3 regions of the Pseudomonas sp. 1121_17 genome follow, and region 2 is predicted to be linked to each of the others. Evidence: riboswitches for the same ligand, from Rfam matches in the RefSeq annotation. Region 2 holds a riboswitch; each other region holds the start of a gene.
What was found. A riboswitch is a leader RNA that binds a small molecule or an ion and turns the genes downstream of it on or off. The one in region 2 is predicted to bind cobalamin.
Positions count from the first base shown of each region.

Region 1: it holds a riboswitch for cobalamin, as region 2 does, so the genes downstream of both, cobO (cob(I)yrinic acid a,c-diamide adenosyltransferase) here and FW789_RS21385 (ABC transporter substrate-binding protein) in region 2, are expected to answer to the same signal.
Region 3: it holds a riboswitch for cobalamin, as region 2 does, so the genes downstream of both, FW789_RS05750 (CbtB domain-containing protein) here and FW789_RS21385 (ABC transporter substrate-binding protein) in region 2, are expected to answer to the same signal.

Region 1 is NZ_VXCX01000001.1:9,587-13,792, reverse strand. It holds gene FW789_RS00070 (cobyrinate a,c-diamide synthase) at 1-1,217, opposite strand, end outside; gene cobO (cob(I)yrinic acid a,c-diamide adenosyltransferase) at 1,214-1,825, opposite strand; cobalamin riboswitch at 1,945-2,097, opposite strand; gene FW789_RS00060 (hypothetical protein) at 2,248-2,826, shown strand; gene FW789_RS00055 (PQQ-dependent sugar dehydrogenase) at 2,908-4,206, shown strand, end outside.
Region 2 is NZ_VXCX01000014.1:45,973-50,178, reverse strand. It holds gene FW789_RS21390 (DUF1624 domain-containing protein) at 17-1,183, shown strand; cobalamin riboswitch at 1,212-1,412, shown strand; gene FW789_RS21385 (ABC transporter substrate-binding protein) at 1,540-2,553, shown strand; gene FW789_RS21380 (FecCD family ABC transporter permease) at 2,550-3,566, shown strand; gene FW789_RS21375 (ABC transporter ATP-binding protein) at 3,563-4,206, shown strand, end outside.
Region 3 is NZ_VXCX01000002.1:191,434-195,639, forward strand. It holds gene FW789_RS05725 (response regulator transcription factor) at 1-20, opposite strand, end outside; gene FW789_RS05730 (DUF1272 domain-containing protein) at 248-490, opposite strand; gene cobM (precorrin-4 C(11)-methyltransferase) at 552-1,307, opposite strand; gene FW789_RS05740 (cobalamin biosynthesis protein) at 1,338-1,742, opposite strand; gene FW789_RS05745 (CbtA family protein) at 1,742-2,431, opposite strand; gene FW789_RS05750 (CbtB domain-containing protein) at 2,442-2,627, opposite strand; cobalamin riboswitch at 2,727-2,950, opposite strand; cobalamin riboswitch at 3,068-3,264, shown strand; gene cobW (cobalamin biosynthesis protein CobW) at 3,365-4,206, shown strand, end outside.

The sequences.
Region 1 (4,206 bases), on a different contig from region 2:
AGGCGGTACACCGCCTCGTTGCCGCGGCCGCCGTTGGGGCTGAGGCCACGGGCGATTGGCTCCAGCTCGCTGGTGGTCAACGAGTGGTGATAGGTGTGTCCGCGCAGGGTGCCTTCGGGCAGTTCCACCGCTTGCAGGGCCAGTGCTGCCAGGCGCTTCTGCATCACCGCCTCGCCAGTCAACAAACCAACCAGCGCGGCGCGTTCACCGGCAACATCGGTCAGGTTTTCAAGCAGGTAGAGCATGCCGCCGCACTCGGCCAAAAGCGGCTTGCCAACATTATGGTGAGCGCGAATCGCGTCCAGCATCGGCGTATTGGCGGCCAGCGCATGATGGTGCAATTCGGGGTAGCCGCCTGGCAGATAGAGGCTGTCGACCTGCGGCAGCTCGCTGTCGTGCAGCGGCGAGAAAAACTCCAGCTGAGCCCCCATGGCCCGCAGCAAGTCGAGGTTGGCGCCATAGATGAAGGCAAATGCTTCGTCTTGCGCCACACCGATGCGCACCCCGGCCAACGAGGGCAACGGTGCTGGCAAAGCGGGGCCATCGAAGCTCACCGCTGGCGGCAGCGCTGCATCGCAGCTGCCAGCCAGGGCCTCGGCGGCGGCGTCGAGGCGCTGGTCAAGGTCGTTCAGTTCGCTGGCTTGCACCAGGCCCAGGTGGCGACTCGGCAGCTCGATGCCGCGCTCGCGCGACAGCCCGCCGTACCAGCGCAGGCCTTCGGTCAGGCTGCCTTCAAGTAGTTGCGCGTGGCGCAGGCTGCCAACCCGATTGGCCAGCACCCCGGCGAACGGCAAATCGGCCTGGTAGCGTGCCAGGCCCAGGGCCAGCGCACCAAAGGTCTGGGCCATGGCGGTACCGTCGATCACCGCCAGCACCGGAACGCCGAAATGGCGCGCCAGATCAGCGCTGGACGGAGTGCCATCGAACAAGCCCATGACCCCTTCGATGAGGATCAGGTCGGCCTCGCCGGCAGCTTCCCAGAGCAGTCGCCGGCTCTCTTGCGCGCCAATCATCCACAGATCGAGCTGGTACACCGGTGCGCCGCTGGCCCGCTCCAGAATCATCGGGTCGAGAAAGTCCGGACCGCACTTGAACACCCGCACCTTGCGCCCGAGGTTGCGGTGCAAGCGCGCCAGGGCTGCGGTCACGGTGGTCTTGCCCTGCCCGGAAGCGGGCGCTGCGATCAGCACCGCCGGGCACCGGCGCGGGTCACTCATAGTTCCACGCCCTTCTGGGCGCGGATACCGGCCTGGAAGGCGTGCTTGAGCATGCCCATCTCGGTAACGGTGTCGGCCAGTTCGACCATTTCCGGTTTGGCGCCGCGGCCGGTGACGATCACGTGCTGCATTGGTGGACGAGCCTGAATGTCACTGAGCACCTGGTCCAGATCGAGGTAACCATGCTTGAGGGCGATGTTCAGCTCATCCAGCACAACGAAATGAATCGACGGGTCCTGCAGCATTTGCCGCGATACCGCCCAGGCGGCTTCTGCCGCGGCGATGTCGCGCTGGCGGTCCTGGGTTTCCCAGGTAAAGCCCTCGCCCATCACGTGGTAGCGCACCTGCTCGGGGAAACGGCGGAAGAACAGCTCCTCGCCGGTGCTGTTGCGGCCCTTGATGAACTGCACCACGCCGCACTGCATGTCATGGCCCAGCGCGCGGGCGAGCATGCCGAAAGCCGAGCTGCTTTTGCCCTTGCCATTACCGGTCAGCACCAGCAGCAGGCCGCATTGATTGGGAGAGTTGGCGATACGCTCGTCGATGATCGCCTTTTTGCGCTGCATGCGCGCCAGGTGACGTTCGTCGCGTTCGGGGTTGTCGCTCATAAGGTTCTCCGCAAGTGCCTGCGCGCGCACCGGGCGGCGACAGATCGAAAGGCAGGCAAACGGAGAACGCGCAGGCGCCGTGGCGCAAACCACAGTGAACTGTGCATCACCCTCCGTGATGCCGTTGGCAGTAACAGGCCGGTCTCCGGGCTCGTGAGCGCTACGTACGCGGCTCACCTACCGTTGCGGGGGCAGCGCCGGACTGGTACCGGCTTCCCAGTTTCACCCCGCCAGACCGCCGTCCGCAGGGCACCTGAAACACGCCGCGAAGGTTAGAGGGTTGCACCGGGAGCGTCAATGAAACAAGGCCGGTTTGGCCTGGATCAATGGCCGATTCGACAGTACAGCGCAGACTGCTAGCATTGACATCATATCGCCATCACTGTAGCTGACCGCGATAATCACAATAAGGAGTGCGCAGCATGCAAGGTCTGATCATCAACAACCCGCGCCTGGAGTTTTTGCGTCCTGCCCTGGAGCGCTGGGTCGACTGCATCGATCGCTTCGCCGAACTCAACCATGCCAGCGACGCGCCGTACTGGCATGGTGCAGCGGCCAACGTCGGCCTGCTGGCTGCCGCCGCCTGGCAAGCCGAGCTGGTCGCCCTGACCCAGTTTGCCAGCAGCAAGCAACGCGAAGAAGGCGAGCGCGAAGGCCGTTGTGACCTGACCATCAGCACCGCCGAGGAGTCGATCCACACGCACGCCAGCCAGCGCTGGCCGCGCATTGCCCGGCTCGACCTGACCGCCGCCCTGCAAGAAACCACCAGCGCCGCCAAGCCGATTGCCTATGCCAGCCAGCTCAAAGCCGGGGCGCTGTTCGTCAGCCCGTGGAAAGCCGGCCAGCACGCCAGCCCGGAAGAACTCCAGGACCTGGTCGATGACCTGCAAAAGCACACCGCCTGCGCCGTTGCCTGGTACTTCCCGTACGCCTATCGCAAGCTGCACAACGAGCTCGGCCAGTATTTCCCAGGTGTTGCATTGCTGTTCAAGCAAGCGTGAAGCACCCCTGCGCCGCGCCGGGTTGAACCTCGCCCGGCGGCTATGGTTCTGTATGCCATAGCCCTTGTCGAGAGCCCGCCCATGAACAGAATGCGCAGTGCCGTTGTGCTCGCCTTGCTCGCAGGCCTCGGCGGCTGCGGCGAGACCGCCAGCCTCAGGGTCAACGATGGCATCGGCCCCACACCGCAGTTACCGGCGCCAAACAAAACCCTGTTGCCAACCGTCAACGTCGCGCCAGCGGTCGGCTGGCCGCAGGGTGGCAAACCGGTTGCAGCGGCCGGCACTCAGGTTGCGCTATTTGCCGACCACCTCGACCATCCGCGCTGGCTGTATGTGCTGCCCAATGGCGACGTGCTGGTCGCCGAAACCAACGCACCGGCCAAGCCGGACGACAGCAAAGGCCTGCGCGGCTGGTTCATGAAACGAGCCATGTCCTTGGCCGGTGCAGGCGTCCCCACCGCCAACCGCATCACCCTGCTGCGCGACCGCGACCATGACGGCGTTGCCGAAACCCGCAGCCGCTTTATCGAAGGGCTCAACTCGCCCTTCGGCATGGTGTTGGTAGGCAAGGACCTGTACATCGCCGATACCGACAAGCTGCTGCGCTTCGATTACGTGACCGACGCGTTGCAGATCGACGGGCGCGGGCAGAAGGTCATCGACCTGCCGGGTGGCACCCTCAATCACCACTGGACCAAGAACGTGATTGCCAGCCCCGACGGGCGCAAGCTGTACGTCACGGTAGGCTCCAACAGCAACGTGGCAGAGAACGGCATGCAGCAAGAGCAAGGCCGCGCGGCGATCTGGGAAGTGGACCGCGCCACCGGCAGCCACCGCATCTTCGCCTCCGGGCTGCGCAACCCGAATGGATTGGCCTGGCAGCCGCAATCCGGGGCGCTATGGACGGCAGTCAACGAGCGCGACGAGATCGGCAGCGACCTGGTCCCGGACTACATCACCTCGGTCAAGGATGGCGGTTTCTACGGCTGGCCGTACAGCTACTACGGGCAGCACGTAGACGTGCGGGTGCAACCACAAGACCCAGCCAAAGTCGCCCAGGCGCTGGTACCGGATTACGCCGTGGGGCCACATACCGCTTCGCTTGGCCTGGCCTTCATCGAGCCGGGTTTATTGCCCGCACCGTTTGGCCGTGGCGCGCTGATTGGTCAACACGGCTCGTGGAACCGCAAGCCACACAGTGGTTACAAAGTGATCTTTGTGCCGTTCGATGCGAATGGCAAGCCGGCAGGCCAGGCAATAGACCTGCTGAGCAGTTTCTTGAATGAACAGGGTGAGGCAATGGGCCGGCCGGTTGGCGTGGTCAGCGATCAGAGCGAAGGCGTGCTGGTGGCTGATGATGTGGGCAACGTAATCTGGCGA
Region 2 (4,206 bases):
TCACCAGCGAAATTTCATGACAAGCGCTCTGACCTCTCCCACCCTCGTCAGCCAACGCCTGCAGAGCATCGATGCCCTGCGCGGGTTGGTCATTCTGTTCATGCTGCTCGATCACGTACGCGAGACCTTCTTCATGCATCACCAGGTGGTTGACCCGATGACCATCGAAAGCACCGAACCTTCGTTGTTTTTCAGCCGCACCCTGGCGCATCTGTGTGCCCCGGTGTTCGTCCTGCTGACCGGTCTTTCGGCCTGGCTGTATGGCGAGAAGTATCAAGGCCGCGGCGCCACGTCGGCGTTCCTGTTCAAGCGCGGACTGTTTCTGGTGGTGCTGGAATTCACCCTGGTCAACTTCGCCTGGACCTTCCAGTTGCCCCCGACGGTGATCTACATGCAGGTGATCTGGGCGATCGGCGTGAGCATGATCGCGCTGTCACTGCTGGTCTGGCTGCCACGCCCGGTGCTGATCGCGCTCGGTGCACTGATCATCGCCGGGCATAACCTGCTCGACGGCGTGCACTTTGCGCCCGGCTCGGTCATGCATGTGCCGTGGGCGATCCTGCATGACCGCGGCTGGCTGGAGGTGTCCGACAGCCTGCGCATGCGCACCTCCTACCCAGTGCTGCCGTGGATTGGTGTAATTGCCTTTGGCTACGCCCTCGGCCCGTGGTTCGCCCGCAGCAGCGTCGCCGGCGTGCGCCAACGGCGCTTGCTGCTGGCGGGTGTAGCGGCCCTGCTCGGCTTCCTCGGCCTGCGCCTGCTCAATGGCTACGGCGAAGCGCCGTGGAGCAGCTACCCAAGCCTGATGCAGACCGTGATGAGCTTTTGCAACATCACCAAGTACCCGCCATCACTACTGTTCCTGGCACTGACGCTGGGCGCCGGGCTGCTGTTGCTACGCGGCTTCGAACGCGCCGGCCAGGCGCGCTGGATCAGTGTGCTGGCGGTGTTCGGCGCGGCGCCGATGTTTTTCTACCTGCTGCACCTGTATGTGCTCAAGCTGCTGTACCTGGCCTGTGTCGCGCTGTTCGGGCTCAATCAGGGTGGTTATTTCGGCTTCGACAGCATCGGCTTCATCTGGCTGACTGCAGTCTTGCTGGCGGCGGCGTTGTACCTGCCGGTGCGCCAGTTTGCCCAACTCAAGGCACGCCGCCGCGACATCAGCTGGCTCAAGTATCTCTGAAAAGCGTTTTCCCCCGGCGGGGTGATGGTCTACCATGCCGCCCGCCGGTTTCCATCACGGAACTAACAGGGAATCCCAGGCCTGCCCTCAATGCAGGCGAAACGGAACTGCCCCCGCAACTGTAAGTGCCGAGCCTGCTCCATCGATGCCACTGGGTTGCTGACCCGGGAAGGCTGGAGCCAGGCCATGACGCACCAGTCAGGAGACCTGCCGGCAAGCATTTACCAACCGGCGGGGTGTCCGGGCTGGCCATCTCCACCCTTCCCAGGGTGCTGCCCGTTGCCGTGCGCAATGGGCAAGGCGATGCCTGTCCGTGGGTTCATTCCCCGCATTGTTCGATAGGAGATCGCCCACCCATGCTGCCCCTTTTCGTGACCCTGCTGGCAGGCCTGAGCCTGTCTGGCCTGGCCCAGGCCGCCGCCACCCACTATCCGCTGACCATCGACAACTGCGGCGCGGTGCAGACCTTTGCCCAGGCGCCGCAGCGCGCAGTGACCATCGGCCAGGCCGGTACCGAAATGCTCTATGCACTAGGCCTGGGCGACAAGCTGGTGGGCACCTCGCTGTGGTTCAACAACGTGCTGCCCGAGTTCAAGGCGCAGAACGACAAGGTCGAGCGCCTCGCTGACAACGATCCAAGCTTTGAAGCAGTGGTCGGCAAGCGCCCGCAACTGGTAGCTGCGCAGTTCGAATGGATGATCGGCGCACAGGGTGTGGTCGGCACCCGTGAGCAGTTCAACGAGCTGAACGTGCCGACCTATGTGCTGCCGTCCGATTGCGAAGGCAAGGACAACCTGGTCGGTGCCGACGGCACCCGGCTGCAGCCGTTCCAGATCGCCAGCATCTACAAAAGCGTCAGCCAACTGGCCGAGATCTTCGACGTGCAGGCGCGTGGCGAAGCGCTCAACAACGAGCTCAAGCAGAGCCTGGACACTGCCCGCAAACAACTGGCCGGCCACGACCTGACGCAGACCTCCGCCCTGTTCTGGTTCTCCAGTGCCGACCTCGACATCGACCCATATGTCGCCGGCCGCCAGGGCGTGGCCGACTTCATGCTGCAGACCCTGGGCGTGCGCAACGTGGTCGAGTCCAGCGAAGAGTGGCCAACGGTTGGCTGGGAAACCCTGGCCAAGGCCAACCCGACCTGGCTGATCATCGCCCGCATGGACCGCCGCCGCTTCCCTGCCGATGACTACCAGAAGAAGCTCGAATTCCTCCGTAGTGACCCCGTCACCAAACACATGGACGCCGTTCGCAAGGGCCGCATCATCGTCCTCGATGCCGACGCGATGCAGGCCGGTATTCGCCTGTTCCGTGGCCTGGAGACGCTGTCCAACGCGTTTGCTTCGGGGAAAGCCGAGCAACCATGATGCGTCTGCTGCCCTACTGCGCCGCTGCCCTGCTCGCCTTGCTGGGGGCGATGCTTGCCGGTATCGCCATTGGTGAAACGCCAGTGGCGCCCAGCGTGGTCTTGCGGGTCCTGGCCAACAACCTGTGGGACGCCGGTTACCCAGTCGACCCGATCGACGCGGGCATCATCTGGAACTATCGCCTGACCCGCACCCTGGTGGCTGCCGCATGCGGCGCCGGGCTGGCGACCTGCGGGGTGATCCTGCAGGCGCTGCTGCGCAATCCGCTGGCCGAGCCGTATCTGCTTGGGTTGTCGGCGGGTGCTTCGACGGGTGCGGTCGCGGTAGCCCTGCTTGGGCTTGGTGGCGCTGCGCTGTCGATGTCGGGCGGCGCGTTCATTGGTGCACTGGCAGCGTTCGGCCTGGTCCTGCTGCTGTCGCGGGCCAGCGGTGCTGGCGGCGGTAATGCCCAGGTGATTCTGGCTGGGATCGCTGGCTCGCAGTTGTTCAGCGCGCTTACGGCATTCTTGATCACCAAGTCGGCGACTGCCGAACAGGCGCGTGGCATTCTGTTCTGGCTGCTGGGTAACCTCAGCGGCGTGCGTTGGCCGTCAGTGTGGCTGGCGGTGCCAGTGGCGCTGCTGGGTTTGGCGGTATGCCTGTGGCATCGGCGCACTCTCGACGCCTTTACCTTCGGCGCCGACTCGGCGGCCTCGCTGGGTATTCCGGTGCGCCGCAGCCAACTGCTGCTGATCAGCTGCGCGGCGCTGGTTACGGCAGTGATGGTATCGATTGTCGGCGCCATCGGCTTTGTCGGCCTGGTCATTCCTCACGCACTGCGCCTGCTGCTCGGCACCGGTCACAGCCGCCTGCTGCCGGCAAGTGCCCTGGGAGGTGCGCTGTTCCTGATCAGCGCCGATATCCTCTCGCGGACCTTGATTCCTGGGCAGGTGATTCCGGTCGGCGTGGTCACTGCGCTGATTGGCGCGCCTCTGTTCGCCTTGATTCTGGTAAGCCGCCGGGGGCGCGCATGACCAACCTCAACACCGTGAATCTCGCGCCGCTCAGTTGCCGAGGCCTTGGCCTGCGTCTGGGTGGCAACGATCTGCTCGAAGCGGTCGAGCTTGAGGTGATCGCCGGGGAAACCCTCGGCGTGGTTGGCCCAAATGGCTCCGGCAAATCGACCCTGCTCAAACTGCTTGCCGGCCTTCTCAAACCGAGCAATGGTGAAGTGCAACTGCTCGGCCAGCCACTGGCGCGCATGCCCCGGCGGCAGATCGCCCAGGTCTTGGCTCTGGTCGAGCAGCAGGCCTACACCAGCGATGCCATCAGCGTGTATGACGCCGTGGCCCTGGGTCGCACACCATGGCTGTCGGCGCTGGCGCCGTACTCCCCCGAGGATCGGCGCATCGTCGAGCAGGCCCTTACCGATCTTGACGCCCTGCATTTGCGCCAGCGCCTCTGGCACAGCCTGTCCGGCGGCGAGCGGCAGCGCGTGCACATCGCCCGCGCCCTGGCCCAGCGGCCGGGCGTGTTGCTGCTCGATGAGCCGACCAACCATCTCGATATCCAGCACCAACTAAGCCTGCTGCAACAGGTCCAGGCGTTGCCGGTGACAACCTTGGTGGCATTGCACGATCTTAACCAGGCACTGACCTGCGACCGCCTCGCGGT
Region 3 (4,206 bases), on a different contig from region 2:
ACCAGCAGCACGGTAGTCATTGCTAGCTCCTGTGGTGAAGAGGGTCCGTTGCCTGAATCACACAGGAACGTAGCTGAGGGTTGATCCGCAAACCTCAGGCAGCGCGCAAGATACGTCGATTCTCAGTCCGTGGTAATGCCGAGTATAGGCGTGATGAACAAACCAGGTGATTCTGAGGAAAATTCCTACAAAAAAGTACGGTAACAATCCGGATGTGGCAGGCCTTCCGGCCTGCCGGCGGTAGGAATCAGGGGCAGGGCGCGTGGTCTTTGATGACGCGCTTAGTGGAGGCGGGGTTGTTGCTCAGTGCGTTACCAACGCGGGTCGGCCGGCTTTGCAGCTGACCAGCGCAGTTCGGGCAGCGTCCGTGCAGACGTTGTTCGGCACAGCTACGGCAATACGTGCATTCGAACGAGCAGATCATTGCATCCGGGCTGTCGCCGGGCAGTTCGACGGCGCAGCATTCACAGTTGGGGCGTAGTTCCAGCATGGGCGTGGTTCCGATAGCAACAAGGTTGGTCGAGTCTGCTCTGCGCTGGCGGCGCTGGCAATCAGCCGTTGCCGGGGCGATACAGGTGAGCGTGGCCGGCGCGATACAGGGCTGATTCGGCGAACGGTGTATCCCCCAGGACGTGACCGACCAGGATCAGCGCAGTTCGCCGAAAATCCCGTGTACTGATCAGTTCGACGATGTCCGCCAGCGTGCCTCTGACCCAGTCCTGATCAGGCCAGGTGGCGCGATGGATGACCGCAACCGGGCAGTCAGCACCGTAATGTGGCAGCAGCTCTGCAACGATCCGTGGCAGGTGCTTGACGCCGAGGTGAATCGCCAGGGTGCTGCCATGCCGGGCCAGATCGCCGAGTTGTTCGCCGGCGGGCATCGGCGAGCTGTCGCCGTAACGGGTGAGGATGACCGTTTGGGCGATGCCCGGCAGGGTCAGTTCACAACCCAGCAGTGCGGCGCTGGCCGCCGTTGCCGTTACCCCAGGGATGATCTGGTAGTCGATGCCCAGCTCGCGCAAGTGACGGATCTGCTCGCCGATGGCGCCATACAGGCTCGGGTCACCGCTGTGCACCCGCGCCACATCTTGGCCTAACGCATGCGCGCTGTGCATGGCGTCGATGATCTGCTCAAGGTGCAGTTCGGCGCTGTTGATGACAGTTTCGGCGCTGTGACCCTCGAGCACTGCGGCGGGGACCAGCGAGCCCGCGTAGATGATCACCGGGCAGTGCCGGATCAGGCGCTGGCCTTTGACCGTGATCAGTTCCGGATCGCCCGGGCCGGCGCCGATGAAGTAGACCGTCATGGCAAATCCTTGCAAATAAGATGGAGGCGATTATCCAGCACTGGCGAGGGCGAGGGTAGCGCCCGCCAACGTTTGCCGGGTGAGCACCAGCCGCGCGCTGCCGTGAGCATGCGCGGCAAAGGCCAGGGCGGTGCTTTCGGCTACGCCCCAGCAGCCGCTGTGGGCGAAGGCTGTAGCGGAGTGCTGGCTGAGCTGGGGGGCAAAACGCTGCAACTGCTCTGCGGGAAAAAACTCCAGCGCCAGTTGCAGGCGATCGGCCAGTTGATGCAGGCCAGCCTCGCTGACTTTCAGCTCGATACTGGCGATGCCCTGCACTGCATGCAGGGTTAAGCCAAGGCTGGCAAGACTTTGTAGCAGCAGGGCCTCAAGCAGGTCGGCGGGGCAGCCCTTGCGGCAGCCAACGCCGACATACACGGCGGGTCGCGGCTCAGACATCAAGCCTGCCGCGAACGGCGGAACAACCACGCACTGAGCAAGCCCAAGGCAATCCAGAAGGCGGCATTGGTCAGCCACGAGGCGATTTTGAACTGGGTTGCCAGGGCCTCAGGCGCAAGACTTTCATGCACGCTCGGCTGCGGCGCGCCGATCACGTGTGGCAGCGCCAACAGCAGTACGCCGACTACCTTCAGCAGCCAATGCTGGGCAAACACAATCAGGCCCAGGCCGACCGCAGTTGCGGCCGCAGTGCCGATCCACCAGGTCTGACGTTGGCCAAGGTTGGCTGCCGCCGTGCCCGGCAGCTCGGCCGGCAAGCCCAGGGTTGGCGCCAGGCAGAACACGGCAAAACCGGCCAGGCCCCACAGCGCTCCGGTGGCGACCCGGTTGGGTTCGCGCAGGCTGTACAGCGCTGCCAGCATCAGGGCAAAGCCGACCGCAACCACCAGGTTGCCGCCGGTGGTGGCCAGCACGCGCTGCCAGCCGTCTTCAGGCGCCCAGGCTTCGGCGCTGTGCTCGTGGGCAGCAACGGCGCTGTCATCATGCTCGTGCTGGCCAGCCGGCGCTGGGCTCTCGAAGGTTTCCGCTTCGAGGATCAACGGGCTGATCCAGAAGCTTTGCAGCAGGGTCAGCAGCAGGGCGGCGAGCAGGCCGCTGAACCCTGCAGTACGGGCAATGCGCGTGATCATGCGAGTCTACTCAGTGGCAGGGGAAGGCAGCGCTGTGGCGCGTATCGTGGGCTGCGTTGTGCACCGCTTCGATGTGCGAGAAACCGGCGAAGTACACCAGGCACAGGCCAACCAGGCTGGCGCCGACGGCGATGACCAGGCGTTGACTGAGGCTGACGGGGGTGGCGATGCTGTGTTTGGCACTGGTGATGGGCATGACGCAATCCTCTGCTTGTTATAGGCAGGGGGCAGGCGCACCGGCCCCGGGCGCGGATGGCCCAGGGCAATGCGACAGCGCCCGCCCACCGCGGGGTGTTGATATTCGACTACGCAGGCCGGTCTCCGGGCTCACGAGGAGGAGCAGGGCTCCTTGAAAAGCGTCACCTTCCCATGCCCTACAGCCTGGCACAGTGGTCAAGACACTTCGCTCGCTTACCGTTGCGGGGGCAGCACCGGAGTAGTCGGGCTCTCTATTGAGGCCAGCGACGCACCGGTTTCCCGTTTCACCCCATAGGGGGCACCTGAACGCAAGGCGCTAGCAAACCATGCCGCAGCGGCGCGCTGCAAGTGACAAGTTGCACGCCAGTGTGCATTCAGCCGCCTATATAAGGCAGATGACAGCCCCTAAAGCCGCTTGCAGCTTGCCGCCGGGGTGCGTAGCCTTGTCTGCTTCGAGGTTCTCCGGCGTGGCCGGAGCTAAGACGGGAACGCGGTCAAGCCGCGGCTGCCCCCGCAACTGTAAGCACTGATCAGGATCGACACAGCCACTGCGCCTTGCGCGGGAAGGCGTCATCTAACCGGCCCGGCGCCGGTGCGGTGCAAGCCAGGAGACCTGCCTCGAGACGATTTCGACTTTAATCCGGGCGGGGTGATCCGGAGGCGAACAAGCCCGGCTGTGACAGCCTGCGGCGCTCGTCCTGCATGCCCGCGCCATTCTGCCAAGGGCACGCATCCATGAAAACACTGGCCAAACTCCCCGTCACCATCGTCACCGGCTTCCTCGGCTCGGGCAAAACCACGTTGCTGCGGCACATGCTCGACAACGCCCAGGGTAGGCGCATCGCGGTGATCGTCAACGAGTTCGGCGAACTCGGTATCGACGGCGAAATCCTTAAACAATGCACCATCGGCTGTACCGAAGAAGAAGCCTACGGGCGTGTCTTCGAGCTGGCCAACGGCTGCCTGTGCTGCACCGTGCAGGAAGAGTTCTTCCCGGTCATGCGTGAACTGGTGGCACGTCGCGGCGATCTGGACCACATTCTGATCGAAACCAGCGGCCTGGCCTTGCCCAAACCGCTGGTGCAAGCCTTCCAGTGGCCAGAAATCCGCAACGCCTGCACGGTCGATGCGGTGATCACCGTGGTCGACAGCCCGGCAGTGGCTGCCGGCACCTTCGCAGCGTTCCCTGACCAGGTCGATGCCCAGCGCAAGCTCGACCCGAACCTGGATCATGAGTCGCCGCTGCACGAACTGTTTGCCGACCAGCTGGCCAGCGCTGACCTGGTGGTGCTGAACAAGGCTGACCTGATCGACGCCGAAGGCCTGGCCAAGGTTCGCGCCGAAGTCTGCGAAGAGCTGCCGCCGGCGGTCAAGGTCATCGAAGCCAGCAGCGGCCGCCTGCCGCTGGATGTGCTGCTGGGCCTGGGTGCCGAATCGGAAGCGCACATTGATGGGCGCCGAACTCATCATGACAGCCACCATGACGACGATGATCATGACGATCACGACCATGATGCCTTCGACTCGATCTCGCTGGATTTGCCAGAGGCCGATGAGCGCTTGCTGCTGACGGCCCT